One region of the Pseudoxanthomonas sp. CCNWLY206-1 genome, then DNA from elsewhere that is predicted to be linked to it. Evidence: predicted binding sites of a transcription regulator. Region 1 holds the regulator's gene; each other region holds the start of a gene.
The links. The regulator FliA, encoded in region 1, starts transcription of late flagellar genes. The targets are predictions, from matches to a motif close to TAAAGTTTNNCNNNCNNNGGCCGATAA.
Positions count from the first base shown of each region.

Region 2: the regulator FliA is predicted to act here: its motif matches at 2,344-2,370, upstream of AADW18_RS17930 (chemotaxis protein).
Region 3: the regulator FliA is predicted to act here: its motif matches at 1,179-1,205, upstream of AADW18_RS19510 (chemotaxis protein CheW).

Region 1 is NZ_JBDKXI010000010.1:7,908-20,585, forward strand. Features, by position in the region: gene AADW18_RS19140 (ParA family protein) at 1-127, opposite strand, end outside; partial or broken gene motD (flagellar motor protein MotD) at 298-1,110, opposite strand; gene AADW18_RS19150 (flagellar motor protein) at 1,133-1,873, opposite strand; gene AADW18_RS19155 (chemotaxis protein CheA) at 2,059-3,900, opposite strand; gene AADW18_RS19160 (protein phosphatase CheZ) at 4,076-4,687, opposite strand; gene AADW18_RS19165 (chemotaxis response regulator CheY) at 4,687-5,067, opposite strand; gene AADW18_RS19170 (RNA polymerase sigma factor FliA) at 5,358-6,107, opposite strand; partial or broken gene AADW18_RS19175 (MinD/ParA family protein) at 6,104-6,916, opposite strand; gene flhF (flagellar biosynthesis protein FlhF) at 6,972-8,513, opposite strand; gene flhA (flagellar biosynthesis protein FlhA) at 8,683-10,758, opposite strand; gene flhB (flagellar biosynthesis protein FlhB) at 10,755-11,930, opposite strand; gene AADW18_RS19195 (GGDEF domain-containing protein) at 12,261-12,678, opposite strand, start outside.
Region 2 is NZ_JBDKXI010000009.1:11,628-24,305, forward strand. Features, by position in the region: gene AADW18_RS17910 (ATP-binding protein) at 1-300, opposite strand, end outside; gene AADW18_RS17915 (flagellar protein FlgN) at 594-944, opposite strand; gene flgM (flagellar biosynthesis anti-sigma factor FlgM) at 941-1,249, opposite strand; gene flgA (flagellar basal body P-ring formation chaperone FlgA) at 1,450-2,100, opposite strand; gene AADW18_RS17930 (chemotaxis protein) at 2,378-3,322, shown strand; gene flgB (flagellar basal body rod protein FlgB) at 3,555-3,941, shown strand; gene flgC (flagellar basal body rod protein FlgC) at 3,953-4,360, shown strand; gene AADW18_RS17945 (flagellar hook capping FlgD N-terminal domain-containing protein) at 4,399-5,070, shown strand; gene flgE (flagellar hook protein FlgE) at 5,120-6,340, shown strand; gene AADW18_RS17955 (flagellar basal body rod protein FlgF) at 6,551-7,300, shown strand; gene flgG (flagellar basal-body rod protein FlgG) at 7,413-8,198, shown strand; gene flgH (flagellar basal body L-ring protein FlgH) at 8,218-8,895, shown strand; gene AADW18_RS17970 (flagellar basal body P-ring protein FlgI) at 8,907-10,091, shown strand; gene flgJ (flagellar assembly peptidoglycan hydrolase FlgJ) at 10,091-11,200, shown strand; gene flgK (flagellar hook-associated protein FlgK) at 11,213-12,678, shown strand, end outside.
Region 3 is NZ_JBDKXI010000013.1:246-3,918, reverse strand. Features, by position in the region: gene AADW18_RS19515 (flagellar brake protein) at 357-1,136, shown strand; gene AADW18_RS19510 (chemotaxis protein CheW) at 1,287-1,778, shown strand; partial or broken gene AADW18_RS19505 (cache domain-containing protein) at 2,405-3,673, shown strand, end outside.

The DNA.
Region 1 (12,678 bases):
ATGCATGTGGATCCAGATCGATCAACAGCACGCGCGAGCCGCGCATGGCCAGACCGCGGCCCAACGCCAACGTGGTGGTGGTCTTGCCTACGCCGCCCTTCTGGTTGGCGATCGCCCAGACACGCATCAATTCACTCCTTCAGGGACGTCGGGGGCCGGCGCCGTGCCGGATGCAACGGCGGATGCAATCGTGGATATGGGTTGTGGCATCGCAGGTAGATTGATCACCGTGGGCTCCGGTGCCGGGGGTTCATCCTGTGCCTGCAATTCCTGCGCCATTGCGCTGTTGTCCTGGCTGGCGAGGATGATCAGCAGCACGCGGCGGTTGGCGTTGCGGCCTTCCAGGGTGGTGTTGTCGGCGATGGGCCGGAACTCGCCATAGCCGATCATCGCCAACCGCTCCGGCGGAATCCCGTCGCCGACGAACAGGTGCACCACGCTCGCGGCGCGTGCCGCCGACAGTTCCCAATTGGAGGGGAACTGGTAGGTACTGATGGGCCGGTCGTCGGTATAGCCTTCCACGCGCACGGCGTTGGGTACCTCTGCCAGCACTTCGGCGAGTTTCGACACGGTATCGCGCGCGTCCGGCTCCAGGGTCGCCGAGCCGGTGGGGTACAGAATGTCGCTGTTGATCTGCACTTCCAGCCACAGTTCCGCGCGCTTGATGGTCACCAGCTTCTTGTCGATGAGTGGTTCCAGCGCGCGCTCCAGGTTGGCGGCAATGGATTCCAACTGGCTCTGGGCGTTCTGCAGGCCCTTGCTGTCCATGGTCATGTTCATCTGCGATGCCATGGCCGCGAGCAGGGTCACGTTGGGTGCGGGCGAGGGCGCAGACGGGCCGCTCTTGGCGCCGGACTTGATAGGCGATGGGCGGTCGAAATCCGCGCCTTGCAATTGGTTGTTGCCGATCTGCACGGGGTTGATGGTGCGTGGCGCGCCACCGAACGCGGCGGTCAGCGCGTCGGCCATGACCCGGTACTTGCCTTCGTTGACCGTGGAGATCGCGTACATCACCACGAAGAAGGCCAGCAGCAAGGTCATCAGATCGGCATAGGGAATCGCCCATGCCTCGTGATTGGCGTGTTCTTCATGGTGCTTCTTGCGTGCCATCGATCTACGCCGCCCGCGTGCGTCAGTGCAGGAAGCCGGCGAGCTTGGCTTCGATATTGCGCGGGTTTTCGCCCTGGGCAATGGCGATCAGGCCCTCGATGATCATCTCGCGTTCGCGAGTGCGGCCGCCGATGACGCTCTTCAGCTTGTTGGCCATGGGCAGGAAGAACAAGTTGGCCGACGCGATGCCATAGATGGTGGCGGTGAAAGCCGCGGCGATGCCGTGACCCAGTTTGCTGGGATCGGCCAGGTTCTTCATCACGGCGATCAACCCGAAGACGGCACCGATGATGCCCAGCGTGGGCGCATAGATGCCCATCGCCTCGAAGACTTTCGCTGCTGCCAGGTCCTGGTGTTCCTGGCCGCTGAGATCGATTTCCAGCATGTGGCGGATGGCTTCCGGTTCCAGGCCGTCGACCAGCATCTGCAGGCCTTTCTTGAGGAAGGCGTCGTTCTGTTCGTTGACCAGGGGCTCCAATCCCAACAGCCCCTGCTTGCGTGCGATGTTGCTCCACTCGACGATCTGGCTGATCAACGATGCGCGATCGCTGGTCGGCGGGCGGAATACCCACATGGCGATGGACGCCGCGCGTTTGAACACCGCTGGCGGCGTGTGAACCATGATTGCCGCTACGGTTCCCAGGATCACGATGACGAATGCAGCCGATGACCACAGCGACGAAACGCCGGCACCTTTCAAGATGCTGCCACCCACCAGCGCCAGCAGCGCCAGGATGATTCCGATGATGCTGAAGATATCCATGTACGTAGGTATCGGCGGTTGTGGTTCAGTCTTGAGCGATGGGATGGTTTGATCACGCCGAACCGTGATGGATCGCCAACAACCGACGTAGGAGCGGCGTCCCGCCGCGAGCTCTTCCCGTCAGATCGCGATAAAAGCGAAGAGCTCGCGGCGGGACGCCGCTCCTACACCATCGAACGGTGCGGCTAGGCGGCCGTTTCCCGCAAGCCATCCACATCCAGGATCAGCGCCATGCGGCCATCGCCGATCAGCGTGGCGCCGGCATAGCCGCGCAGGCCGCGTACAGCACGCGGCAACGGTTTGATCACCACTTCCTCGCGCCCGCGCACCTGATCGACAATCAGGCCGAATCGCTGGTCGCCCATCTGCAATACGACAACGGTCAACAGGGGCGTGACGGCGGGGTCCACGCCCATCCAGCGGCGCAGGTCGACCAGTGGCAGCGTCGTGTTATGGCGATCCAGCACGGCTTGTCCGTCGAACCAGCGCAAGCTGGCGGCGGGTGCATGCAACACCTCCAGCACGCGCGCCAGTGGTAGCGCATAGACGGGATCGCCTGCCTGCACCAGCAACGTGGGCAGGATCGCCAGGGTGAGTGGTACGCGGATGACGAAACGGCTGCCGCGGCCCAGCACCGAATGGATCTGGATCTGGCCGCTGAGTTCGCGGATGCGCGACTGCACCACGTCCATGCCGACACCGCGGCCGGAAATGTCGGTGACTTCCGCCTTGGTGGAGAAGCCAGCCAGGAAAACCAGTTGCAGGCATTCGTCGTGCGACAGACGCGCCGCCGCTTCGGGATCGATCAGGCCTTTTTCCAGTGCTTTTGCGCGCAGGCGCTCGGGGTCGATGCCAGCACCGTCGTCGCGGATTTCGATGGTGACGAAATCGCCTTCCTGCTGCGCCGACAAGCGCACGTGGCCCTGTCGTGGCTTGCCCGCGTTTTCGCGCAGGTCGGGAAGTTCTATGCCATGGTCGATCGCATTGCGAACCAGATGCACCAGCGGATCGGCCAACGCTTCCACCAGATTGCGATCAAGTTCGGTTTCGGCGCCCACCAGCTCCAGGTCGACTTCTTTATGCAGCGTACGCGCTACGTCGCGCGCCACCTTGGGGAAGCGTGAAAAAACTTTTCCCACCGGCTGCATGCGTGTCCGCATCACCGCCGATTGCAGACGCGCGGTTGCAATGTCCAGGCTGCTGACAGCGCGATCCAGTTCCTCGTCGCGCAAACGCGCGCGCAGGGTTTTCAGGCGGTTACGCGACAGCACCAGTTCGCCGACCATGTTGACGATGGCATCCAGGCGCTTGGTGTCGACGCGGATGGTTTGTTCGGCTTCGGCAGTGACGCGGGCTGCCGGTTTGGCCGTGGGACTCGGCACAGCCGGTGCCGCTGGCCTGGGCGGAGGCGGTGCGGCCGCTGTTTGCGCGCCGGGTGCGGCACCGCCATGCAACTGATCCAGCAGCGCTTCGAATTCGTCGTCGTCGATCAGGTCGCCGGAAGGAGGACGTGTTGCCGCAACCGGCGCCGCGGGCTTGCCGCCATTGCCCTGCAGCTGGTCCAGCAATGCTTCGAATTCATCATCGTCGATCAGGTCGTTCGCGCCGGCGGCGGGCGCGGGCGCTGCGATCGCTTTCGCCACGGGTGCCACGTGCACATCGAACTGCTCGATCAACGAAGCTGGCGCATGCGGCGGTTCTTCGCTCGCTGCCACGGCGTCCAGCATGCGCTGCAGATAATCCAGCGATTGCTGTGCGGCGTCGAAGTGATGCGGCTCCAGCGTCGCCTTGCCCGCACGCACGATGCCTAGCGCTTCTTCGGCGGCGTGGCACAGATTGACCATGGCATGGATCGCCAGGAATCCGGCGCCGCCTTTCAGCGTATGGAAGCCGCGGAACACCGCGTTGAGTTGCTGGCTGTCGCTCGGGTCCTGTTCCAGCGTGACCAGCTGTTCCCCCAGGCGATCCAGGATTTCCTGAGCTTCGATCAGGAAGTCGGCGGCGATTTCGGGGCTGACGGCGGACATGAGGGAGAGGGTGGAGATTCCGGTGGTGATGGGTGTTTTGGATCAGTGCCGTGCGGTGTATTGTTTTTTGCTCGTCATCCCAGCGTTCGCTGGGATGACGACTTTAGGATCTGATGAGAACGTTGGATTACCCGCTCTTCACCATTCCCTATTCCCGTTTCTCTGTTCCCGGCCCTTAAAGCCCCAACCCCGACAACAAATCATCCGCGTCGTCCTGCGAGAACGCGTTGCGGTCCAGACCAGCAACGGCCGGTCCGGCAAGATCTGAACCCTTGGGTTTTTCCGGTGGCGGCAGGCCGAGTGCGTGGAAGCCCTCGTGAACACGGCGAACGATGCCGGCGACGCGGCGGATGATCTGGCCGGTGAGGTCCTGGTAGCTCTGGGCCAGTGCCATTTCCGACAGGCCGTTGCGGATCTGGTCGACCAACTGCGTCTGGTCGGGATTCAGCGGTGTGGCTTTCAGCTGATCGGCGACCGCGCGGCATTGCTCGGCCAAGTCCAGTGTCTTATGGCTGGCCTGTTCGGTCATGGCCACGACATGGTCCAGGCGTGCGCAGGCATCGTCCAGTTCGCTGCCGTGAGCGGGTGGCAGTTCGCCCAGCGTCTGCGCCAGTTCGCGGGCCAGGCGGCCCAGTCCCTGCATCATCGGCTGCGTACGCCAGGCGGCGATGGCATCCAGTTCACGCCGCCAGCCGGCTTCGTCGCCTTGCTCCAGCGCATCGAGCGCATGTTGGAGTTTTTCCACCAGCACGCCGCGCGCGGCAGTTACTTCCGCAGGGGCGTTCATCAGGCTGCCGCTCCCAGCCGCTCGAATATCTTGCCGAGCTTTTCTTCCAGCGTTTGCGCGGTGAATGGCTTGATGATGTAGCCGTTGACGCCGGCCTGTGCGGCTTCGATGATCTGTTCGCGCTTGGCTTCGGCGGTCACCATCAACACCGGCAACGCCTTGAAACGATCATCCGCGCGGATGGCGCGCAACAACTCGATGCCGGTCATGCCAGGCATGTTCCAGTCGGTCACCACGAAATCGAAGGGGGCCTGCGCCAGGACCGTCAGGGCGCTGTTGCCGTCTTCGGCTTCGGAAGTATTGGTGTAGCCCAGATCGTTGAGCAGATTCTTGATGATGCGGCGCATCGTCGAGAAATCGTCCACGATCAGGATGCGCATGTTCTTGTTAGCGGTCACGAAGTGCTCCGGTGAAGCTGAGGCTGGTCTTGAGGGTTTATCGGCCGAGGGGCGGGAATGTTTAGGGTGGGAAGTAGGGAACGGAAAGAGCTTCGCTTTGCCCCCTTTTTTAAAGGGGGCTACGGGGGATTTGCTCTTGCTCTTCAAGGATCAAGGGCGCGAAGCAAAAGCAAATCCCCCTCAAGTGCTTTTCAACCGCCGAATGGCGGGTCATCCCCCCTTTTTTAAAAAGGGGGAGGCAAAGCAAGAGCTTTTCCGCTCACAGCCGACCCTTACTCGTCTTCCAGCCCCGCATCCACGCTTTCAAACACCTGCAGCCGTCCACGCAGGCGGACCATGGCCTGGCCGTGGATCTGGCAGACGCGTGATTCGCTGACGCCGAGTACGGCGCCGATTTCCTTCAGGTTCAATTCCTGCTCGTAGTACATCGACAGTACCAACTGCTCGCGCTCGGGCAGTTGGCCGATGGCCTTGACCAGTGACTGACGGAACTCGCTGCGCTCCAACAGATGCTGTGGCGATGGACCGCCGGTCTTGCTGGTGTTCGGCTCGCCGTGGTCGTCCACGTGCGACTCCAGGCTCAGTACCTGGCCGCGCGCCGCGTCTTCCAGCAGGCGCAGGTATTCGGGCAGCGGGATTTCCATGGCCGCGGCCACTTCGGTGGCGATGGCGGCGCGGCCGGTGCGCTGTTCGATTTCGCGGACGGTGGCGGCCGCTTGACGGGCGCGGCGGTGCACCGAGCGCGGAACCCAGTCGCCACGACGGATCTCATCGATCATGGAGCCGCGGATGCGGATCGAAGCGTAGGTTTCGAACGAGGCGCCTTGTTCGGCGTCGTAGCTGCGCGAGGCTTCGATCAGGCCGATCATGCCGGCCTGGATCAAGTCGTCCACTTCCACGCTGGCCGGCAATCGCGCCGCCAGATGATGCGCGATACGGCGGACCAGGTCCGCGTGCGTCGTCACCGCATCGGTGGCGGCGCTGCGTTGCACGGCTTTGTATTGGGCGGTGGCGGTGTTCATGCGGCGATGCCCCGGCTGATCATGCGCTCGACGAAAAATTCCACGTTGCCGCGGGCGCCGGCGGGCGGCTGCCAGCGGGCGGTCATGCGGGCGATTTCATTGATGGCGCGTGCGGAGGGACTGCCCGGGTAGGCCTTGACCACCGCTTGCTGGCGCTGCACGGCGCGGCGCAGCCAGTCGTCCTGAGGCACGGCACCCAGATAATGCAGGGCGACGTCGCCGAGGAAACGTTCGCAGACGCGCGCCAGTTTTTCGTACAGCTTCCGTCCTTCGTTGGGGTCGCGCACCATGTTGGCGATGACGTGCACGCGGTCCACGCCGCGTTCGCGCGACAACACCTTGATGAGCGCATAGGCATCGGTGATGGAAGCCGGTTCGTCGCACACGACCACCACGGTGTCCTGTGCTGCCTGGCAGAACGTCAGCACGCTGTCGGTAATGCCAGCGGCGGTGTCCACCACCATCACATCCAGGGCGCGTTGCAATTCCGAGAAGACGTTGACCAAGCCAACGTGTTCGGCCGGTTGCAGTTCCGCCATGTGCCGGAATCCCGACGAGGCCGGGACGATCATCAACCCGTCGGGTCCCTCGACCACCACGTCTTCCAGCGTGCAGCGGCCGGCGACCAGATCGGCCAGGGTGAATTTGGGCGACAAGCCCAGCAGCACGTCGACGTTCGCCAGACCCAGGTCGGCGTCCATCAGCAGGGTGCGCTTGCCGAGTTCGGCCAGTGACACCGCCAGGTTCACCGATACGTTGGTCTTGCCAACGCCGCCCTTGCCGCCGGTGACGGCGATCACCCGAACCGGATGGAACGCGCCGGCGATGGGTGGCGTGCTGCGTGGATTGGTTTGCAGCAAGTGGTCAGGCGACATGGCTGGCTTCCGTCACGGGTTGCTCCGCTTCTCTTCTGAGTTGATCCAGTCGCAACACCAGATGCGCGCTGTTGGCGCGATGCAGGTCTTGCGGCACACGTTGACCGTCGGTGACCCAGGTCATCGGCATTTGATGGTCGACGACCACCGAAAGCGCACTGCCAAGGCGGCCGGTTTCGTCCAGCTTGGTCAGCACCACGCCTTGCGGGTTGGCGCCGCTGAAGCGGCGTACCACTTCGTCCAGGTCGCCGAAATGGGAATTGGCGGGCAGCACCAGCAAGGTGTGCACCGTGCCGGTCGAGCGCAGCCAGTTGAGCTGTCCGACCAGGTTCTTGTCGCGCTGGCCCAGGCCTGCGGTATCGATCAAGACAAGTTTGTAGTCGCGCAGGCGTTCCAGCGTTTGCGCCAGGCTGACGTCGCTGTCCGCCTCGTGCACGGCGATGCCCAGTTGCCGCCCGTAGCTGTGCAATTGTTCGCGACCGCCGACACGGATGGTGTCGGTGGTGACCAGCGCTACGTCGCGAGCGTTGTGCTTGGCGGCGAAAGCGGCAGCCAGCTTGGCGATGGTGGTGGTCTTGCCGGCGCCGGTGGGACCCACCAGCGCGACAACGCCGCCTTCTTCCAAGGGATCGATCGCGGCAACCGGCAGCTTCTTGGACAGCAGGCCCAGCATCAGGCCGCGGCCGCGGTGCGGTTCGGTATCGGCGGGAATCTGCAATGCGATGTCGCGGGTGATGCCGGCATCGAAGCCGTAATCTTCCATCAGTTCCATCGCCTGCATGCGCACCGGCGAGCCGCGCAGGCGCTCATCGGTGAGGCGATGCATTTCGCGTTCGATCATCTCGCGCATCGATGCCAGCTCGGCGCGCATCTGCACCAGTTGGTCGTCGTTCTTGCGGGCTTCGGCGGAGTTGTCGGCTACGACGGTCAACACCGGTTCGACGGCGCTGACGGGCGCAGGTGATGCGCTGACCTGCGCCGGTGCGGCCGCAGGTACGACCGCCGCTATCTCAGCGGGCGCGCTGGCGATTTCCGCGGCGGGCACGGGATAAGGCAGCATCGGCTGGGGTGCGCTCGCTTGCGCTGGCACCACCGGTGCAGGCGGAATCGAGGCGGCCAACTTGGCCGCGAAGGAATGCGGTTCCAGCAGGGACGCCGCGGGCGCCGCGCTGATCGACGCGGACGCGGGTGCGAGATTCTTGGGACGGAAATAGTCGGCTGCGGCCTCGGCGGGCGAGGGCGTGTGCGTCTGCACTGGCGCCGGACGTGTCACCTGGGCTGCGCTGGCGCGGACGGCATCGTGCTGGAGCGGTGCGGGGTTAGCGTTCGCCGTGGGTGCGGCTGCGGGTGCCGGACGCATCGCTTCCAACGTGCGCTGCACCAACGCTTCGTCGTAATTGGTGGCCGCCACGATCTCGACACCCTCGTCGATGACGCGGTTGGACAGGATGACCGCGTCCGGACCTTGTTCCTGACGCACCATCGCGAATGCGGTGCGCATGTCGGGAGCAACGAAGCGTTTGATTTTCATGGTTGGAAGCCGGGAATAGGGAAACGGGAATCGGGAATGGACGAGACCGGGTTCCGGTTTCGATCGAGTGTTTCGTTGAAGTGGTGTATCCGTTTCATCTCATCTGTCTCCGCGTTGGGAACCTGCATTTGCGATTCCCCATTCCCGATTCCCAATTCCCGGTGCTAAATCAACTAATCGTTCCCACCAACTTCAACCGCTTGTCTTCCGGTACTTCGCTGTAGGCCAGCACCGAGAGCGAAGGAACGCTGTGCCTTACCAGCCTTGCCAGGGCGGCGCGAACCGCGCCTGGCACCAGCACCACCGCAGGTTCGCTTTTGGCTTCCTGCTTGGTGACGCAGTCCGCCAGACTCTGGTGCAGCCGTTCGGCCAGACCCGGTTCCAGCGCAGCGCCTGCTCCTTGTGTACTGTCCTGCAAGACCCGTTCCAGAGCCGGCGCCAAGGTATAGACGGGTAGTTCCGGCGCCATGCCGGAGATTTCCTGCACGATGAAACGGCCCAACGCGTTGCGTACCGCTGCGGTCAGTGCGGCGGGATCGGGCGTGTGCGGTGCGTGTTCGACGAGCGATTCGACGATGCGGCGCAGCTGGCGGATCGGCACGCGTTCGTTCAACAGGTTCTGCATCACGCGCACGACGGTGGACAGCGGCAACGCCTTGGGCGTCAGGTCTTCCACCAGCTTGGGTGCACTGCGGCCCAGCGTGGCTAGCAGCTGCTGCACTTCTTCATGGCCCAACAGTTCCGGCGCATGTTCGCGCACCAGATGGGAAAGGTGGGTGGCAACCACCGTAGCCGCGTCCACCACCGTGTAGCCCAGCGATTCGGCCGTTGCATGCTGATGCGGCTGGATCCATACCGCATCCAATCCGAATGCGGGGTCCTTGCCCGGAATACCGTCGATAGGTGCGAAGGCGCCGCCGGGATCCAGTGCCAGTTCGCGGTCCGGATGGATTTCCGCCGTGGCGACGGGCACGCCATGCACCAGCAAGCGGTAACCATTGGAAGGCAGTTCCAGGTTGTCGCGGATGTGCACCGGTGGAATGAGGAAACCCAGATCCTGAGTGAGCTTGCGACGCACGGCTTTGATGCGCGACATCAGTTCGCCGCCCTGGCCCTTGTCGACCAGCGGGATCAGCCGGTAGCCGACTTCCAGGCCCAGCGGATCGACCGGGCGCAGTTCGTCCCAGGTCAGTTCAGCGGCGGGGTTGCTGGTGCTCGGCCCCGGCAGCGCGGCTTCGGGTTTGACGCTCTGTTTTTCCTGGTCTTTCTTCCAGAGTTTCCAGGCGACATAACCCAGCACCGCGGCCAGCGTCAAAAACACGACGTTCGGCATGCCCGGCACCAAGCCAACGATGCCGATCAAACTGGCCGCCACGGCAAGCGCTTTGTGCTGACCGAAAACCTGGGTGACCATGGCGCCGCCCATGTCCTGCGCACGCGAAGCGCGGGTGACCAGCATCGCCACCGCCGAGGAAACCAATAGTGCGGGCAATTGCGCCACCAGGCCGTCGCCGATCGACAGCAAGGTGTAGACCTTGGCGGCTTCGATGGCGGGCATGCCGTGCTGCAGTACGCCGATGGCCATGCCGCCGATCAGATTGATAAACAGGATCAGGATGCCGGCGATGGCGTCGCCGCGGATGAACTTGCTGGCGCCGTCCATCGCGCCGTAGAAGTCCGCTTCCTCGCGCACTTCTTCGCGGCGGGCCTTGGCCTCTTCACGGGTCAGCAGGCCTGCATTGAGATCGGCGTCGATCGCCATCTGCTTGCCTGGCATGGCGTCCAGGATGAAGCGCGCCGACACTTCCGAGATGCGTCCGGCGCCCTTGGTGATCACCACGAAGTTGATGATGGTCAGGATGGCGAACACCACCATGCCGACCGCGAAATTGCCGCCCACCACGAACTCGCCGAAGGCGGCGATGACCTGGCCGGCCGCATCGTGGCCGTCCTGACCGTGCAGCAGCACCACGCGGGTGGACGCCACATTCAGCGCCAGCCGCAGCATGGTGGTCATCAGCAGGACGATGGGGAAGATGGTGAAGTCCAGCGGCCGGCGTACATAGACCACCGCCAGCAATACCACCAGCGAAATCGCGATATTGAAACTGAAAAGCGCGTCCAGCACTGGCGGCGCCAGCGGCACCATCACCATCGCCAGCATGGCCAGCACCACCAGCGGTGCGCCCAGGCCTTGCCGCAGCAGATCCATTACTCGCGCGGTGGGAGAGGCTGGGGCGTTCATGCGCGGCCTCCGGGCATCGCGCCTCCAGGCATCGTGCCTCCGGGCTTGGCGCCCAGTTGTTCATCCACTTCAACGACCGGCTGGTCCGGGTACGCCGCTTCGCCGCCGCGCCATGCGCGCAGCTGGTAGACGTAGGACAGGATCTGGGCAACGGCGGAATACAGTCTCACGGGGATTTCCCGGCCAATCTGGCCTTCGCGATACAAGGCGCGTGCCAGAGGCGGGGACGAGACGATAGCGACCCGGTGCTGCTCGGCGAGTTCGCGGATGCGGTGGGCTATTTCGTCCACGCCCTTGGCGACCACCCGCGGCGCACCCATCTGGCCACCGTCGTACTTCAGCGCCACAGCGTAATGGGTCGGGTTGACGACGATCACGTCCGCGCTGGGAACGTCTTCCATCATCCGGCGCTGCGACAGCTGGTGCTGCATCTGGCGAATACGGCCCTTCACTTCCGGGCGGCCTTCGCTTTCCTTCATTTCGTCGCGCAGTTCCTGGCGCGTCATCTTCAATTTGCGGGTGTAGTTCCACTTCTGGTACGGGGCGTCGATGGCCGCCAGCAGCGCCAATGCGCCGGCGGTGGACAACAGCAGTACGCCGGTGAAGCCCAGGCCACTGCTGGCCGCGGCTTCCAGCGGCATGTCCAGCAACGCGCGCAGTTTGTTCAAACCCAGCTTCAGGGTTAGCGCGGCCGCGCCGCCCACGAAAACCACCCGCAGCAGCGATTTCAGCAGTTCCGCCAGGCTTTCCGGGCCGTACAGGCGCTTGAGGCCCGCAGCAGGACTGAGCCGTTTGAAGTCGGGCATCAGCGATTTCTGCGAAAACTTCAGGCCACCCATCAACAGGGGGCCGGCCACGCCAGCCAGCACGCACACGATGGCTAACGGCGCCATCACCAGCAGCAACTTGAGCAGCAACTGGCCGGCATGGCCGAACAGCTGGTCGGGGTGCCCGCGCAGGCTCATGTCGGGGGTCAGCGCGACCTTCATCCAGCCCAGGCTGTTGCGCGCCAGTGTGGGCGCCGTGGCGGACAGGGCCAGCACGCCGGCGCCGAACACCGCCGCCGTCGCCAGTTCGCGCGATCGCGGGACGTTGCCTTGCTCGCGCGCCTCGCGCAATCGTTTTTCGGTGGGCTGTTCTGTGCGTTCGCCGCTTTCGTCTTGCTCTGCCATGGCGATTTTCCGACGGGGTCGGGGCAGCCGATGCAAGAAGCGTTCCGGAATTCGCCGGCGCGGGTGGGTCGCGACCGGGGAAACAAATCCAAAGCTTTTGACACGGATTAACCGGAAAGAAGCGGATCAAGGAAGTGAATGCTTCTGATCCGTGTTCATCTGCGTTAATCCGTATCTAGCGCTTTGGATCTACGTCGCGACTTACCCGTGGCGGCATGCCGGTCTAAAAAGGGGGGCAAGGAGCACCACGGCCTGTCCTGATCACAGCGGAACGTCACGAAGAGCAGCGGAGCAAGCTCCGCTCTACGTCGGGTGTCACGCTTTGTTTCCTCAAAACAAATCGTCGGCAATGACGTAGTTGTCGCGGCCACTGGACTTGGCGCGGTAAAGGGCGGCGTCGGCGCGGGAAAACCAGTCGTGCCAGGTCTTGTCGTGTTCCGTCAGCATCGCGGCGCCCAGCGAGATGGTGATCTGGCCGCCGGGGCCGCGCAAGGAGTCGCGCACCGACTTGCGCAAACGTTCGGTGGCCGACTCCAGATCGTTGCGTGTGTCCAGCTCCAGCAAGGCCACGAATTCCTCGCCCCCGAAACGGAAAACCTGGTCCTGCTTGCGCATTTCGAATCGCAAAATGGCAGCCAGGTCGGCAATGGCGGTGTCGCCGGCGCTATGTCCATATAGGTCGTTCACTTCCTTGAACCGGTCCACGTCCAGCACGACCAGTCCATAACAGCATCGGCCCGCGTGAAAG
Region 2 (12,678 bases), on a different contig from region 1:
ACGCGCGTGCGCTTCGCTCACGTCATGGAACAGCACCAGGCAGTAACCGCCGGCGGCCGTCTGGTGCAGATAGACCCGCACCTGCAGGATGCGGCCATCGTCGAAAGCCAGGTCGCCGTTCCAGCTGCCGGTCTGCCGGGCGACCAGCCGGGCTTGCGCGGGGATCAGGTCCACCAACGCCTGCAGCGGTTCATCGGCGTCAGGCACCAGTGCGCGGGCGGCGGAATTGGCGTGCAACGGGCGCCTCATGCCCTGGCACAGCAGCACACCATCGTCCATCAGCTCGCTAAGCGCCCGCATGTCCTCGAACGACGGACTGTCCGCTAGACGGTCGCTGGCCGCGGGATGGGGAAGGGGGACGCTCACGAGTGTGCCTGTGGATTGACGCTGCTTGCCGAAGCGGCAGTATCCGCAACCGCTTCAGGCGCGGCAAGCGACGGCGTCGCGTTTTTGACGCTGGGCCGGGAGGAATCGGGAATCGGGAATCGGGAATCGGGAATCGGGAATCGGGAGCCGGGAGCCGGGAGCCGAAAGGCTGTTGCTTTGCCTCCCCCTTTTTTTAAAGGGGGACTGAGGGGGATTTGCTTTTGCTTTCAGACGACCGCAAGCGGCCGCGTGGCCTTCATGGTATTGGTCTGGCCATGGGCATCGTAGGCCCCGGCGCTTTCACTGCGGCCCAGGTGGCGCAGCGCCCAGTTGACCTCGCGGCGGCGGCGGGCCAGCAGTGCGCCATTGGCGTGGTTGGCCTCGGCCAACGCGGACAGTCGCGATTCGAAATCGGCCGGCACGGCAGAGGGTGCAAGTTTTTCGATCGAGCGCAAAGACTCGAGCTTTTCCTGGGTGGAACGGATCAGCGCTTCCACGTCGTGCTCCAGGATCGCGCGTCGCTCCTCATCGAGGGCGGCGGCCAGGCGATCCAGCGACTGGTCCAGGACCGCGCTCATGCGCCCAGCTTGCTTTCCAGGTCGAGCATGCGGTCGGCAATCGCTTCCGCATTGACTTTGTAGGTACCGGCTTGCAGTGCTTCGCGGATGGACTGCACACGGGCGGTGTCGACGGCCGAAGCCGAGGACAGCTCACGCTGCATGGCTTGCAGGCTGGACGCTTCACCGGTCAGGCGCAGGCTGTCGCCGCCTTCACTGGCTTCCACCGGCCGCGAACGGTCGGCACCGGAAGTCGCCACGCGACCTCCCACGGGCCCGGTGCTACGGAGAGCGGCCGGAGGTGTGCCTTCGATTTTCTGGCTCATAAGGAGTTCTACCTATTGCCTGTAACGGGATTCATTGAGGTTATCGGCGACGGTGGCGGAACCTTTAGTGACCGATCGCACAATTTCACAATAACGCTGCGGAGTACTGCAGCCCTTTCCACCCACATCCGGTATCGGCGCCAGGGGAAAGAACTTTAGGGCCATGTTCGAGAGGGCCATGCTCGAGAAGTCGAGCATGTTTATCGACTCACCCAGATGTCGCCGCCGGGGCCGACGGTACCTTGGACCACGCGACGGGATGAGAGGTTTTCCACCATCACCCGCTCGTTCTCGCCAGCATCGCCCAGGGCCTTCCCGGCCATTCGCACTTCCAACCCGCCACGGCGGGAAACCAGCGCGACGTTGTCGCCACGGCGAATCAGGCGCGGCGCGACCAGATCACCGGAGCTCAGCACCGTGCCCGCCGAAAGTGTACGTCGTGCCACCTGCCCCACCGCCTGCGCGGGATCGGCGATCGCCGCACCCACGATGCGACTGGCGTCGCGGGTCTCAGTGACGAAAGCATCGGCAGTGATCGGTTGCCCGGCGCCCACGCCCCGGCTCAACACGAGGACCGTCTGGCTGCGGCGAATGCGAACCGGCACGAACAATCGCCAGCCCGCGGCCTGCGGACAGCTGACCTCCACCGAGTTGGAGCCGTTGACGCGTGCACTGAGCGCTTCCTGGCAGCGCGGCAACCGTAAAGCGGGATCAAGCGTCGCTTCTGCCTCGGCCCCCGGCGTCAGCGCACCCAGCACGGCGGTCTTGATCGAATCCACCGATTGGAAATCCACCGCTGCAACGGCGAACGCCATCAACAGCCCGGCCAAGGCAATCGCAAAACGCAGCATGGGCGGTCTCTGTCGGTTCATTGGCGAAAGAGGATGCAAGCGGCGTACCAGAGTCAGTGCTCTTCGCCGTTGAGCCCTTGCTGTTTTCGCCGTTGAACCCTTGCTGCTGTAGGAGCGGCGTCTCGCCGCGAGCTCTCGGTGGCAGATCGCGATAAAGCTGAAGAGCTCGCGGCGGGACGCCGCTCCTACAACAGCAAAAGCGTTCGACGCCTCCTCAAATCCCCCTCCCCATCGCCGTTGGCCTCAAGTGCCACCGCCGACAGCCGATATCCCGTCCATGACTGAAGACCTGCTCAACCGCATCGACCAGCGGACCCGTCTGGCCGGCCACAACCGGCTCGCCCTGCTCCTGTTCCGCCTGGGCGGGCGTCAGCTTTTTGGCGTCAACGTCTTCAAGGTGCAGGAGGTCCTGCGCCGTCCGCCCCTGTTCCAACTGCCCGGCTTGCCTGCTGAGTTCACCGGCGTAGCGGACGTGCGCGGGCGCTCCATTCCGGTGCTCGACCTGGGCTTGAGCATCCGCCACCCGGAACGCGATCCCGACCCGGCGCACGCACCCAATTACCTGGTGGTCACCGAATTCAACCGCTCCGTGCAGGGGTTCCTGGTCAGCGGCGTGGAACGCATCGTCAATATCGCGGTGGAAGACATCCATCCACCACCGGAACTCGGCGCCGAAAGCAGCTATCTCACCGCGGTGACGCGTTTCCAGGGCGAGTTGATCCAGGTGATCGACGTCGAAAGCGTGCTGGCGGATATCTCGCAGGCACGCATGGATGCTCCGCTGGCGCCAGAGATGGCGCTGCCCAGCGACGCCCCGCAACTGCAGGTATTGGTGGTGGACGATTCACGCGTGGCGCGTTCGCAGATCCGTAGCGTGCTGGAACAACTGGGCGTTACCGCGACCCTGCTTTCCGATGGCCGCCAGGCGCTGGACCATCTCTTGCAGATACACGCCGGCGGCGAGAACCCCGCCGAGCGCTATGCGATGGTGATTTCGGATATTGAGATGCCGGCGATGGACGGCTACACCCTGACGACGGAAATCCGTCGCCACCCCGGCTTAGCCAACCTGTACGTGCTGCTGCATACCTCCCTGTCGGGCGTTTTCAACAATGCCATGGTGGAACGCGTGGGCGCCAACGCCTTCGTGGCCAAGTACAGCCCGCATGAGTTGGCTGAACATGTATTGCACCGACTCCATCAGGTGATTGCAGCAGCCTGACGCACCAAAATCCGCATTAGGGTGGGCCCGCGCCTCGCGATGGCACCGGCACTCGATCGCAATGAGGCCGTCGCAACGGCAGGCGATAGCGAATAGCCGCAACAACGCTTCTGGCGGGAGCGCCCACGGGTGCGGAGCTTTTGCATCACCGGCTTCGCAGACATGGCCCGCTTCCCGCCACCTCTGGCACAAGCCTTGCAGCGCCCCTGGCAACGGTTTGCCGGAGCGTGCCATGTCCAACCCGATTTCCTCTTATCTAGGTGTCCATGCGGCCGCCCTGCCGCTGCGTGAGCAGCGCATGCAGCTGATCGCCAGCAATCTGAGCAACGCCGACACGCCTAACTACAAGGCCAAGGACATCGACTTCCAGGCTGCCTTGGAGAAGGCATCCAAGGCCGCCGAGCCGCTGGACATCACCAACGAGCAGCATCTGTCCGGGCTGCAAGGGCTCAGCCAGATTTTCGAACGCGCCGGCGTGCAACCCAGCCTGGATGGCAACACCGTCGACGCCGACACCGAGCGCGCCGCCTACGGCCGCGCCGCCCTGGAATACCGCGCCTCATTGAGTTTCATCGAATCCAAGGTGCGGACCATGCTGACCGCCATTACCGGCCAATAAGGGGCGACATCATGAGCAATCTTCCTATCTTCGATATCGCCGGTTCCGCGCTGCAAGCGCAGTCCGTGCGGTTGAACACCATCGCCAGCAACCTGTCCAACGCCGACTCCATCGCCTCCTCGCCGGAAGCGGTCTACAAGCCCATCGAACCCATATTCCAGGCGCGTCAATTGTCTCAAGACGGCTCGCTGACATCGGTGCAGGTCAAGGAAATCTCGCAGAGCGACGCACCTCCAATCAAACGCTACGAACCCGGACATCCGATGGCCGACGCCGACGGTTATGTCTATGCGCCGGATGTGGATCCGGTGGCACAGATGGTGAATCTGATTTCAGCCTCGCGCGGTTATCAGGCCGGCGTGGAAGTGTTGAACACCGCCAAGGAACTGGCGCTGGCCACGCTGTCGATGGGCCGCTGACGCGTTAACAGGCCCCAACTAATGTCCGGACACCGCCCATGACCACCATCCCCAGCGATCTTCTTTCCAACACGACCACCAACACCCCGGCGGCCAAGAAGCCCGAGACCCTCGGCCAAGCGGATTTCATGCGCTTGATGACCGAACAGCTGAAGCATCAGGATCCGTTGAAGCCGCTGTCCAACAGCGAGTTCATTGGCCAGCTGGCGCAGTTTTCCACCGTACAGGGCATTGGCGATCTCAATACCGCTGTGAAAGGTTTTGGTGAGGCGCTAACGGGCGACCAGGTGCTGAAAGGCGCATCGCTGGTAGGCCATGCCGTATTGATTCCTTCGGAAAAACTGGCGCTCGCCGCCAGCGGCAACACCACCGGCGTGGTGATGGCGCCCAGCCCCGGCACCACGCGCGTGGAGATCACCGATGCCAGTGGCGTAGTGGTCAAGAAGATTGAAATAGATGTCGAAGCCAAGGGCGAAGCGAACTTCGCCTGGGATGGGCTGAACGCCAAGGGCGAACGCATGCCCGCCGGCACTTATTCCATCAAGGCGACTCACACCGACGCCAGTGGCACCGCCACCGCGCTCAACACCTACGTCGATGCCACCGTCGAAAGCGTGACGATCGGTTCCGACGGGCTGTACCTCAACCTGCCGGGCCTCGGCACCGCACCGCTCGACTACGTGCTGCGCATCGGCAAGTCGGCTTCCTAGTCAACTCTCATCCACGCCACCTCACCTCGCATTTCGCAAGGAGTACTTCATGGCTTTCAATAGTTCGCTCTCCGGCATGAAGGCGGCCAACGCCGACCTCAATGTCACCTCGCACAACATCGCCAACGTCAGCACCACCGGTTTCAAGGAGTCGCGCGCGGAGTTCGCCGAAGTGTTTTCCACCACGGGTTATGGTCTGTTGCGTAACGGCATCGGCGCTGGCGTGCGGCTGACCAATGTCGCCCAGCAGTTCTCGCAGGGCGACATCAACCAGACCGGCCGCTACCTGGACCTGGCGATCGATCAGGAAGGCTTCTTCACCGTCAGCAACAACGGTAGCAATGTCTATACGCGCGCCGGTAATTTCCAGCGCGATGCCAACGGCTTCGTCACCACGCCGGACGGCTACCGCCTGCAGGTATTCCCGCCACGCGCGGACAATTCCGGCTTCGACACCGGCAGCATGGTCGATCTGCAACTGCTGACCACCGATAGCCCGCCCAGCCCGACCACGGAAGTGAACCTGGGCGTGACGCTGCCAGGCAATGCCGCGCAGCCGACCATCACGCCGTTCAATCCGGCCGACAGCAGCACCTATAACGAAACCACGTCGGTCACCGTCTACGACTCACTGGGTGTGGCGCACACGCAGTCGGTGTACTACGTGAAGACGCCCAACCCCAACGAGTGGCAGGTCAACGTGTACGTGGACGGCACCTCGATGGGCGCGGCGACCACAGTGCAATTCGATAACAACGGCGCGCTGACCGCACCGGCCACCGGCCAGATCACCCTGGCACCGTTCACGCCCACCACCGGCGCCGGCGTGTTGAACATGACACTGGATATCAGCGGCACCAATCAGTACGGCGAAGTCTTCGCCAAGAACGATCAGCGTCAGGATGGTTTTGCCAGCGGCAAGCTCAACGAGTTCAGCGTATCGCCGGAAGGCGTGGTGTACGCGCGCTATTCGAATGGCGTGGACCGCGCCGTCGGCCAAGTTGCACTGACCAACTTCACCAACCCGCAAGGCCTGGTGTCGCAAGGCAACAACACCTGGACGCACAGTTTCGCCTCGGGCGAACCGCGCACCGGTGCGCCGGGCACATCGGATTTCGGCCAGGTGTCGTCGGGTGCCTTGGAAGCTTCCACCGTCGACCTGACCGAGCAACTGGTCAACATGATCGTGGCGCAGCGTAATTTCCAGGCGAATTCGCAGATGCTGTCGACGCAGGACCAGGTGACTCAGACGGTGATCAACATTCGTTGATGAAGCGGGAATGGGGAATAGGGAATGGACGAACCCCCTTTAAAAAAGGGGTGGGCGCCGCAGGCGACCGGGGGATTTGCTCTTCGCGCGAACAGCAAATCTCCCTCGGTCCCCCTTTTTCAAAGGGGGAGGAAAAAGCAAAACCCCGATTACCGAATATCCGTCACCTGCTCCTTTCCTTGCCGACCATCAAACTCACGGATAAACCCCATGGACAAAGCACTCTACGTCGCCATGACCGGCGCCCGCGCTTCTCTGCAGGCGCAAGGCACGGTGTCGCACAACTTGGCCAATGTGGATACCAAGGGCTTCAAGGCAGCGCTGGCCGGCACTGAGGCTTTCCGCATCCAAGGCGAAGGTTTCCCGTCGCGCGTGGACGCGATGCTGATCGATCCGGGTTTCGATTCGCGTACCGGTTCGCAGATGGCTACCGGGCGTTCGCTGGACGTTTCGCTGCAGCAGAACCGCTGGTTGGCGGTGCAGGCCGCGGACGGCAGCCAGGCCTATACGCGCAATGGCGAACTCAGCGTGACGCCCAATGGTCAGTTAGTGACCGCCAGCGGCCGCCCGGTGCTGGACGACAACGGCAATCCCATCGCCGTGCCACCGGCGCAGTCCATCGATATCGGCGCCGACGGCACCGTTTCGATCATCCCGCAAGGTGAAGGTCCGCAGACGATGGCGGTCGTGGGACGGATGCGGATCGTCGATGCGGCCCCGCAGCAGCTCGCCCGCGGCGCCGATGGCCTGATGCGCCCCGTCGACCCGCAGACCCCGCCCGCACAAGCCAACGGCAACAACCTGACCGTCGGCGTGCTGGAAGGCAGCAATGTCGACGCCGCCGGCGCACTCGTGCAGATGATCCAGCTGCAGCGTCAATTCGAGATGCAGGTCAAGGTGATTCGCAGCGGCGATGAGATGGCGCAGTCGTCGAACAGTTTGCTGAGGCTGGGTGGTTAAGCGGGACTTCCAGCGCCGGAATTCCGCCCATCCCTTTGGCACAGGACTTGCTGCTGAGAAAGCAAAGCTGCTCACCGTCATTCCCCACCGCTTCACCACACAGGAGCCACCAATGAATCAAGCACTCTGGGTCGCCAAGACCGGGCTGGATGCGCAGCAGACGCGCATGTCGGTGGTCTCCAATAACTTGGCGAACACCAACACCACCGGCTTCAAGCGCGATCGCGCCAGCTTCGAGGATCTGCTGTATCAGCAGGTACGTCAGCCGGGCGGTTCGACGTCGCAGCAGACGCAGCTGCCGTCCGGCCTGCAACTAGGCACCGGCGTGCGCGTGGTGTCGACATCCAAGGACTTCCAGCAAGGCAATCCGCAGCAGACCGGCCGCTCGCTTGACGTGATGGTCAACGGCCGCGGCTTTTTCGAAGTGCTGCTGCCTGACGGCACGCCCGCCTACACGCGCGACGGCTCTTTCCAGATCAACGCCCAGGGCGAACTGGTCACCAACAGCGGCTATCCCGTGCAGCCCGGCATCCAGGTGCCGGAAGGCGCGCAGTCGATGACCATCGGCAACGACGGCACCATCAGCGTGACCATGGCCGGCGAAGGGCAAGCATTGGAAATCGGCGCGTTGACGCTCACTGATTTCGTCAATCCGTCGGGCCTGCAAGCCAAGGGCGAAAACCTGTACGTGGAAACTACCGCATCGGGTCCCGCTCAGAACGGCACGCCCGGCCTCAACGGCCTGGGCAGCGTCGTGCAGGGCGCGCTGGAGGGCTCCAACGTCAACGTGGTGGAAGAGCTGGTCAGCATGATCGAGACCCAGCGCGCCTACGAAATGAACGCCAAGGCCATTTCCACCACCGACTCCATGCTCGGTTACTTGAACAACAACGTCTGAGGCACCGGTGAAAAATCCCATCCTGCTCATCATCATTCTCACCGTCTCCACGCTGGCGCTCAGCGGCTGCGCGCGTTCGTTCGGCGATGTGCGTCCGTACGCGCCGATGACGCCGATCCAACCGGTCATGGCGCCGCAGGAACAAGCCACCGCCGGCGCTATCTATCGCGCCGGCCCCGGCCTGAGCCTTTACTCCGATCGCCGCGCGCGCAATGTCGGCGATCTGCTGACCATCAATTTGATCGAGAACACCACGGCGCAGACCACCGCCACCACCTCGGTGGACAAGACCAGCGAAATCACCATGGCAGCGCCGAACATCGCCGGCGCGCCGCTGACCTACAACGGGCGCGACTTGCTCAGCGCGTCGGTCAATGGCGACCGCGGCTTCAATGGCAACGGACAAAGCGCACAGAGCAATCGGTTGCAAGGCAGCTTGACCGTCACCGTCATCCAGCGCCTGCCCAACGGCAATCTTGTCGTGCAGGGCCAGAAGAACATGCGTCTGAATCAAGGCGACGAGCTGGTGCAGATTCAGGGAATCGTGCGCCCGGCCGATATCGGTACCGACAACAGCATCTCGTCCAGCAAGGTGGCCGATGCCCGCATCGCCTACGGCGGCCGCGGCGCAATAGCGCAATCCAACTCGATGGGTTGGCTGGGCCGGTTCTTCAATTCGCCGATCTATCCGAACTAAGGGGAATCGCGATGGACAGCATCGACAGGAAAATGGCACCCGGCACCCGGGAACCCGAGAAGAAAGCCCACGGACTCGACGGGGCGACTTTCTGGGGCGGCCTGGCCTGGCTGATCATCGCGCTGCTGTGCCTCGCGCCGTCCGCGCGCGCGGAACGCATCAAGGATCTGGCTCAAGTCGGCGGCGTACGCAGCAATCCGCTGGTGGGCTACGGTCTGGTGGTGGGTCTGGATGGCACGGGCGACCGCACCAGCCAGGCGCCCTTCACCGTGCAGAGTTTGAAGAACATGCTGGGCGAACTGGGCGTCAACATTCCGGCCAATGTCAATCCGCAATTGAAGAACGTCGCGGCGGTGGCGATCCATGCCGACCTGCCCGCCTTCGCCAAGCCCGGGCAACCGATCGACATCACCGTCTCTTCCATCGGCAACGCCAGTTCGTTGCGCGGTGGCAGCCTGCTGATGGCACCGTTGCGCGGCGCCGACGGCGAGGTCTACGCCATTGCACAAGGCAATCTGGTGGTCGGCGGTTTTGGTGCGCAGGGCCGCGATGGCTCGCGCATTTCAGTTAATACGCCCAGCGTGGGCCGCATTCCCAATGGCGCCACGGTCGAGCGCGCGGTTCCCGATGCTTTTGGCGGCGGCGATACCATCACCCTCAATCTGCATCAGGCGGACTTCACCACGGTTTCGCGGATGGTGTCGGCGCTGGATCAGAGTTTCGGCGCCGGCAGTGCCTACGCGGTGGACGCCGTGACGGTCGCAGTACGCGCTCCCGCGGATCAGAACGCACGCATCGGTTTCATGGCGCGGGTGGAAAGCCTGGAGCTGACGCCCGGCACGGCAGCAGCCAAGGTCATCGTCAACGCGCGTACCGGCACGGTGGTGATCGGTTCGCAGGTGAAAGTCATGCCGGCGGCGGTAACGCACGGCTCGTTGACGGTCAGCATCACCGAATCGATCGACGTCAGCCAGCCCAATGAATTCTCGCGCGGCGGCCAGACCGTGGTCACGCCGCAGTCGTCGGTGTCGGTCACTGCCGAAGGCAACCGCATGTTCAAGTTCGAAGGCGGCACGACGCTGGATGAAATCGTCCGCGCCGTGAACGAAGTCGGCGCCGCGCCAGGCGACCTGATCGCGATCCTGGAAGCGCTGAAACAAGCTGGCGCCCTGCGCGCGGAGCTTGAGGTCATCTGATGGCCGCGCCGGTTAATAGCCTGCTTTCGAACAGCTTGGCGTCGAACAGCCTGACGCGGCCTTCGCTGCCGCTGGCCGATGCCGCTGGCAAGCCGGACCGCGCGCGCATCCAGGAAGTCGCCAAGCAACTCGAAGGCCAGTTCGCGCAGATGCTGATCAAGTGCATGCGCGATGCGAGCTTCGGTGATTCGCTGTTTCCCGGCGAAAACCAGACGTTCCGCGACATGTATGACCAGCAGCTCGCCAAGGCGATGACGCAAGGCAAAGGCATGGGCCTGGCGCCGATGATCGCGCGCCAGTTGGGTGGTGGCGAAGCGCCGGCACCTGCCGCTACGCCGAGTAGTTACGGCTTATCCGAATACCGTCGCATGTTGCCGTCGACGGAAACCGGCCAAATGCTGGACGCAATTGCCGGCCGTAGCGGCAATGCGTCGGATGCCTCTGAAGCCAGTGGCGACAACCTGCCGCTCACATTGAAGCAATTGACGATTCCGGAGCCGGACGCCTGCGAGCAAGTGGAATCAGTGGGCAAAGCCGATCCGCAGAAGTACGCGCGCAACACGCCCGAACGTTTCGTCGCCGAAGTCTGGAACCATGCGGAGAAAGCGGCCAAGGAACTTGGCGTCGATCCGCGTGCCCTGGTCGCCCAGGCCGCCCTGGAGACTGGCTGGGGCCGTCGCGGCATCCAGCGCAACGATGGCGGTAGCTCCAACAACCTGTTCGGTATCAAGGCGACCGGTTGGAAGGGCGACCGTGTGCGCACCGGCACCCACGAATACACCAACGGCGTGAAGCATTCGGAAACCGCCGAGTTCCGCGCCTACAACTCGCCCGCCGAAAGCTTCGCCGACTATGTGCGACTGTTGAAGAACAATCCGCGCTATCAGCAGGCGCTGGCGGCAGGCAAAGACATCCATGGTTTTGCCAAGGGCCTGCAAAAGGCCGGCTACGCCACCGATCCGTCGTATGCCAACAAGATCGCGTCCATTGCCAACGGCCCCACGCTTGGCAAGGTGCTGTCGGCCATGCGTTCGGTGGCCACCACAGCATTGGATACCGCCGTGGCGTCGGCAGCGGGCACCACACAGCGCAACACCCTGCACCGTTGATGAGGAACTGAAATGTCGAATCTTCTCGCCACCGGCAGCAGCGCCCTCATCGCCTTCCAGCGAGCGCTTTCCACGGTCAGCCACAACGTAGCCAACGTCAACACCGAAGGCTATTCGCGCCAGCGCACGGAATTCGCCGCACGCGACGCCACCTTCTATGGCCATGGCTTCCAGGGTACCGGCGTCCAGATCGTCGACATCAAGCGCATGGCCGATTCGCTGGCCACGGCGCGGCTGTTGGACAGCGGTGGCGAACTCAGCCGCCTGCAACAGATGTCGGTACTTTCCAGCCGCATGGACAGTCTGTTTTCCGAGAAAGCCACCGGCATCACCGCGCCGTGGTCGGGCTTTTTCGACTCGGTCAGCGCGTTGTCTTCCAACGCATCGTCGTCCGCCGATCGCCAGAGCATGCTGGCCCAGGCCAACGCGCTGGTGACCCGTTTCAATCAGATCGACAAGCATCTGGATGGTCTGAACGACGAGGTCAACAACGGCCTGGTCGCCGGCACCAGCGAAGTCAATCGCCTGGCCGCAGAAATCGCGCAGCTCAACGGCAAGATTGGTGGCAACGTCAACGCATCGGCGGACCTGCTGGACCGTCGTGATCAACTGATCAGCCAGCTGGTCAGCTACACCGGCGGCAACGCAGCGACGCAGGATGGTGGCCAGGTCAATGTCTTCACCGCCGGCGGACAACCGCTGGTGGTGGGCGCCACGGCCAGCAAGCTGGTGACCCTCGCCGACCCTTACCGTCCGGAACGCCTGCAGGTAGCGCTGGAAACCAACGGCATACGCACCAGCCTGGACAATCGCGCCATGGGCGGGCAGATGGGCGGACTGATGGAATTCCGCAGTACGGTGCTGGATCCGGCCGTCGCCGAATTGGGCCGCATTGCGGTATCGCTGGCGGAAACCTTCAATCAGGGCCATGCCGCCGGCATGGACCTGTATGGCCAGATGGGCGGCGATTTCTTCAATCTGACGCCGCCGCGGATCACCTCGCATTCCGGCAACGGCGGCAATGCCGTGCTGCAAACATCACTGGGCGATCTGAGTGCGTTGAACGCACAGAATGTGCTGCTGCGTTTCGATGGCAGTGCGTGGAGCGCCACTCATCCGCAAACCGGCGCTGCGATCCCGCTCACCGGCACCGGTACCGCCGCCGATCCGCTGGTGGTGAACGGCGTGGAAGTGGTGCTGGCCTCCGGTACGCCGGCGGCGAACGATCGTTTCCTGCTGCAACCGACCGCGGGTGCGGCCGGCACTCTATCGCTAGCCATCACCGATCCCAGCCGCATCGCCGCCGCCACGCCGATCAAGGGCAGCGTCGATCTGACGAACCTCGGCAGCGGCAAGCTCAGTGGACTGAAAGTCACCGACGCCAGCAACGCCAATCTGCTGACGCCGGTGGATATCGAATTCATCGATGCCACCCAGTACACCGTCGGCGGCACCGGCCCGTTCACCTACACCGCCGG
Region 3 (3,673 bases), on a different contig from region 1:
GTAGGAGCGGCGTCCCGCCGCGAGCTCTTCGCCTTTAACCCGATCTGACAGAAGAGCTCGCGCCGAGACGGCGCTCCTACAAAAGCGGAACGTTGTCCTTGGTAGGAGCGGCGTCCCGCCGCGAGCTCTTCGCCTTTAACACGATCTGACAGGAAGAGCTCGCGCCGAGACGGCGCTCCTACAAAAGCGGAACGTTGTCTCTGGTAGGAGCGGCGTCCCGCCGCGAGCTCTTTCGATCCGCCGCTAAAGATTCCGTGACGGAGTTCGATATAGAAATTCAGCCGGAACTCCCGTGGCCGGCATGCAGGAAGAACGGAGAGAGTTGCCCGCGGCACCCACCAGCAGTCGAAGAGCGCATGTCCGAAAACAACGACTCCATCCAGCTTCAACCCGCACGGTACGACGAAGAGGAAAAATACCTCTTGCGCACCGCGCGGGAGATTGGGCTGGTATTGCAGTCGTTGATCGACAAACGCGCCCTTATCAGCGCCTACATTTCACCCCGCAACCACACCTTTCCCACCGCCCTGATCAGCGTTTCGCCCGACGAAGGCAGCTTGTTGATCGACGGCAGTGCCAACGACGCCATCAATCGTGGCGTGACCCATGCCCATCACCTGACCTGCGTTTCGCAGTTGGACCGCATCCACGTCCAGTTCCGCCTGACGGGGCTGTCGCCCATCCTGTTCGAAGGACAGGTCGCGTTCCGGGCGGATATACCCGATCGCGTCTTGAAGCTGCAGCGGCGCGAGTTCTACCGGTTGCAGGTGCCGGTCGCGGAACCGGTGACCTGCAGTATTCCAGCGCCACAATCCCGCACCGGTCCCGAATTCACCGACCTGCGCGTACTGGACATCAGCGGCGGCGGCATTGCGGTGGTGGTACCGCAAGGCCATCCGCTGTTCAAACCGTATCGCGACCTGGATGACTGCCTGCTGCGGCTTCCGGATGTCGATCCCATTCCCATGCAGTTGTCGGTCCGGAACCTGTTCCGCCAGCTCAATCAAAACGGCACCGAAACCTGGCGTGCGGGTTGCCAGTTCACTTCCCTGCCCCGCGGTGCCGACGTACTGATCCAGCGCTACATCTTCCGCCTGGACCGCCAGCGCAGCGCCCGTGAGCGTGGTGTTGGATGAAAGTCGATGCTCCCACAAGGTACCCATTCGCGCTGGAACCACTAAAGAATCCCCCCGCCCGGCCGATGTAGACAACGACAGGTACCGCCTTCCCCGGTGCCGCCCGCCACCTGGCGGGAGAATCCATCGGCCGCCATAGGAGCCAATCGAATGAGCGACAAGAACAGCAACGCCGCGGCCGCCGCCGACGAGTTCCTCAGCTTCACCCTGGGCGAAGAGCATTACGGCGTGGACATCCTGAAAGTGCAGGAAATCCGCGGCTACGACGCTGTCACCCGGTTGCCGGACGCGCCGGACTACATCAAGGGCGTCATCAATCTGCGTGGCACCATCGTGCCGGTGATCGACCTGCGGTTGAAACTGCGCTTGAAAGAGGCGCGCTACGATGCGTTCACCGTGATGATCGTGTTGAACGTGGACGACCGTGTGGTCGGCATCGTGGTCGACAGCGTCTCCGATGTGATCCCATTGAGCCAGGAACAGATCCGTCCGACGCCGGAATTCGGCGCCAATGTGGATACCCGCTTCATCTCCGGCATCGGCACCGTCGATGACCGGATGCTGATCCTGCTGGACATCGAGACGCTGATCAACAGCGCCGCCGACCTGAACCCGCAGGAATTGGAAGACATCGCCGCCTAAACCGCATCGCTGCTCTTCGCCTTTCCCGTAGAGCGGAGCTTGCTCCGCTGCCTTGGCTTCTGTGCTGTTTCCGTTTCCGAACGCGGGTTGAAGAGCAGCCGAGCAAGCTCGGCTCTACCAAAAGCGGCCTACCGGCCGTAACACCCGACGTAGAGCGGAGCTTGCTCCGCTGCCTTGGCTTCTGTTGCTGTTTCCGTTTGCGGGCGCGGGTTGAAGAGCAGCCGAGCAAGCTCGGCTCTACGAAAGGCGGCCTACCGGCCGTGACACCCGACGTAGAGCGGAGCTTGCTCCGCTGCCTTGGCTTCTGTGCTGTTTCCGTTTGCGGGCGCGGGTTGAAGAGCAGCCGAGCGAGCTCGGCGCTACGAAAGGCGGCCTACGGGCCGTGACACCCGACGTAGAGCGGAGCTTGCTCCGCTGCTCTTCGTGACGTTCCGCGAAAGAGCGGCGGAGCAAGCTCCGCTCTACGAGAAGCGTGTCGACGGCGCATATCGCCTCGCTTCGACTCCCCTACGACTAAATAGTCATGAATATTTCGCCGGTCGGGTCGATATCTGTCGAGCAGGCGGTGGAAACCGCGTCGACGGGACTATCCGCCTGCGAATCGACTCGACTCCCGGACATAGCCCATGAAGTACAACACCCGATCGCTGCGCTTCAGCGACCTATCTTTGCAACGCAAATTCCTCCTGATGCTGGCCGTACTGGCCACCGGCATCATCGCGCTTTGCCTGGTTACCGCCAAACGCAATCACAGCGAACTGCTGCAGAACGAGCGCGACAAGCTCCAGCTGCGTGTCGGCGCCGCCTTGACGGTGGTCGAGCGCTACCACGCGTTGGCCAAGGCCGGGACGATGGCCGAGGAAGACGCCAAGCGCGAAGCCCTGGCCGTGATCGAATCTTTGCGCAGCAAAGGCGGCAGCGATTATCTGTGGGTGAACGACGAACACCCCACCATGCTGATGCATCCGCACCAGACCGCCTTGAATGGCAAGGACCTTAACGGCTCCACCAGCACCGACGGCAAGAAGATCTTCGTCGAGATGGTGAAGCTGGCGCACGCTGGCGGTGGCGGCTTCCTGGATTACACCTGGCCCAAGCCGGGCACCGATGGTTCCGTGCAGAAGATTTCCTATGTGGGCTTCCATCAGCCGTGGGGCTGGGTGATCGGTACCGGCGAATACACCGACAACATCGCCGCCAAGGCATGGAGCTTCAGCCGGGCGTTGATCATCGCCGGCGTGTTGGTGTTGCTGTCGGCGATGCTGCTGTGCTGGCTGATCGCCCGTTCCATCATCAAGCCCGTCAGCGAAGCCGTGCGCGTCGCCAACAACGTTTCCGCGGGCAAGCTGGATGACAGTATCGACTCCAGCCGCCGCGACGAGGTGGGCCTGTTGCTAGGCTCCATGCAGCGCATGCAGTCGCAGCTGCGTTCGGTGATAGATGCCCAGAGCGAAATGGCGAAGCATCACGACGCCGGCCAGATCAGCTATCGGATGGACGACAACGCATTCCCCGGCGACTACGGCCGCATGGTGCGCGACACCAACTCACTGGTTGCCGCGCATATCGCGGTGAAGATGCGCGCGGTGGAAGTCATGCAGCGCTACGCCATCGGCGACCTGTCGGTGGATATGGACCGCCTGCCGGGTGAGAAAGCCAAGATCACCGAGGCAATGGACGCGACCAAGGCCAATCTCCAAGCGATCAGCAGCGAGATCCGCCACTTGGTCGAAGCCGCCGCCAAAGGCGACTTCACGGTGCGCGGCGACGAACAGCATTTCCAGCATGATTTCCGGATCATGATCGAAGGCCTCAATGGCCTGATGAGCACGGCCGACGGCAATCTGTCCACGCTATCCGGTCTGCTGCAAGCCATTGCCCGCGGCGACCTGACC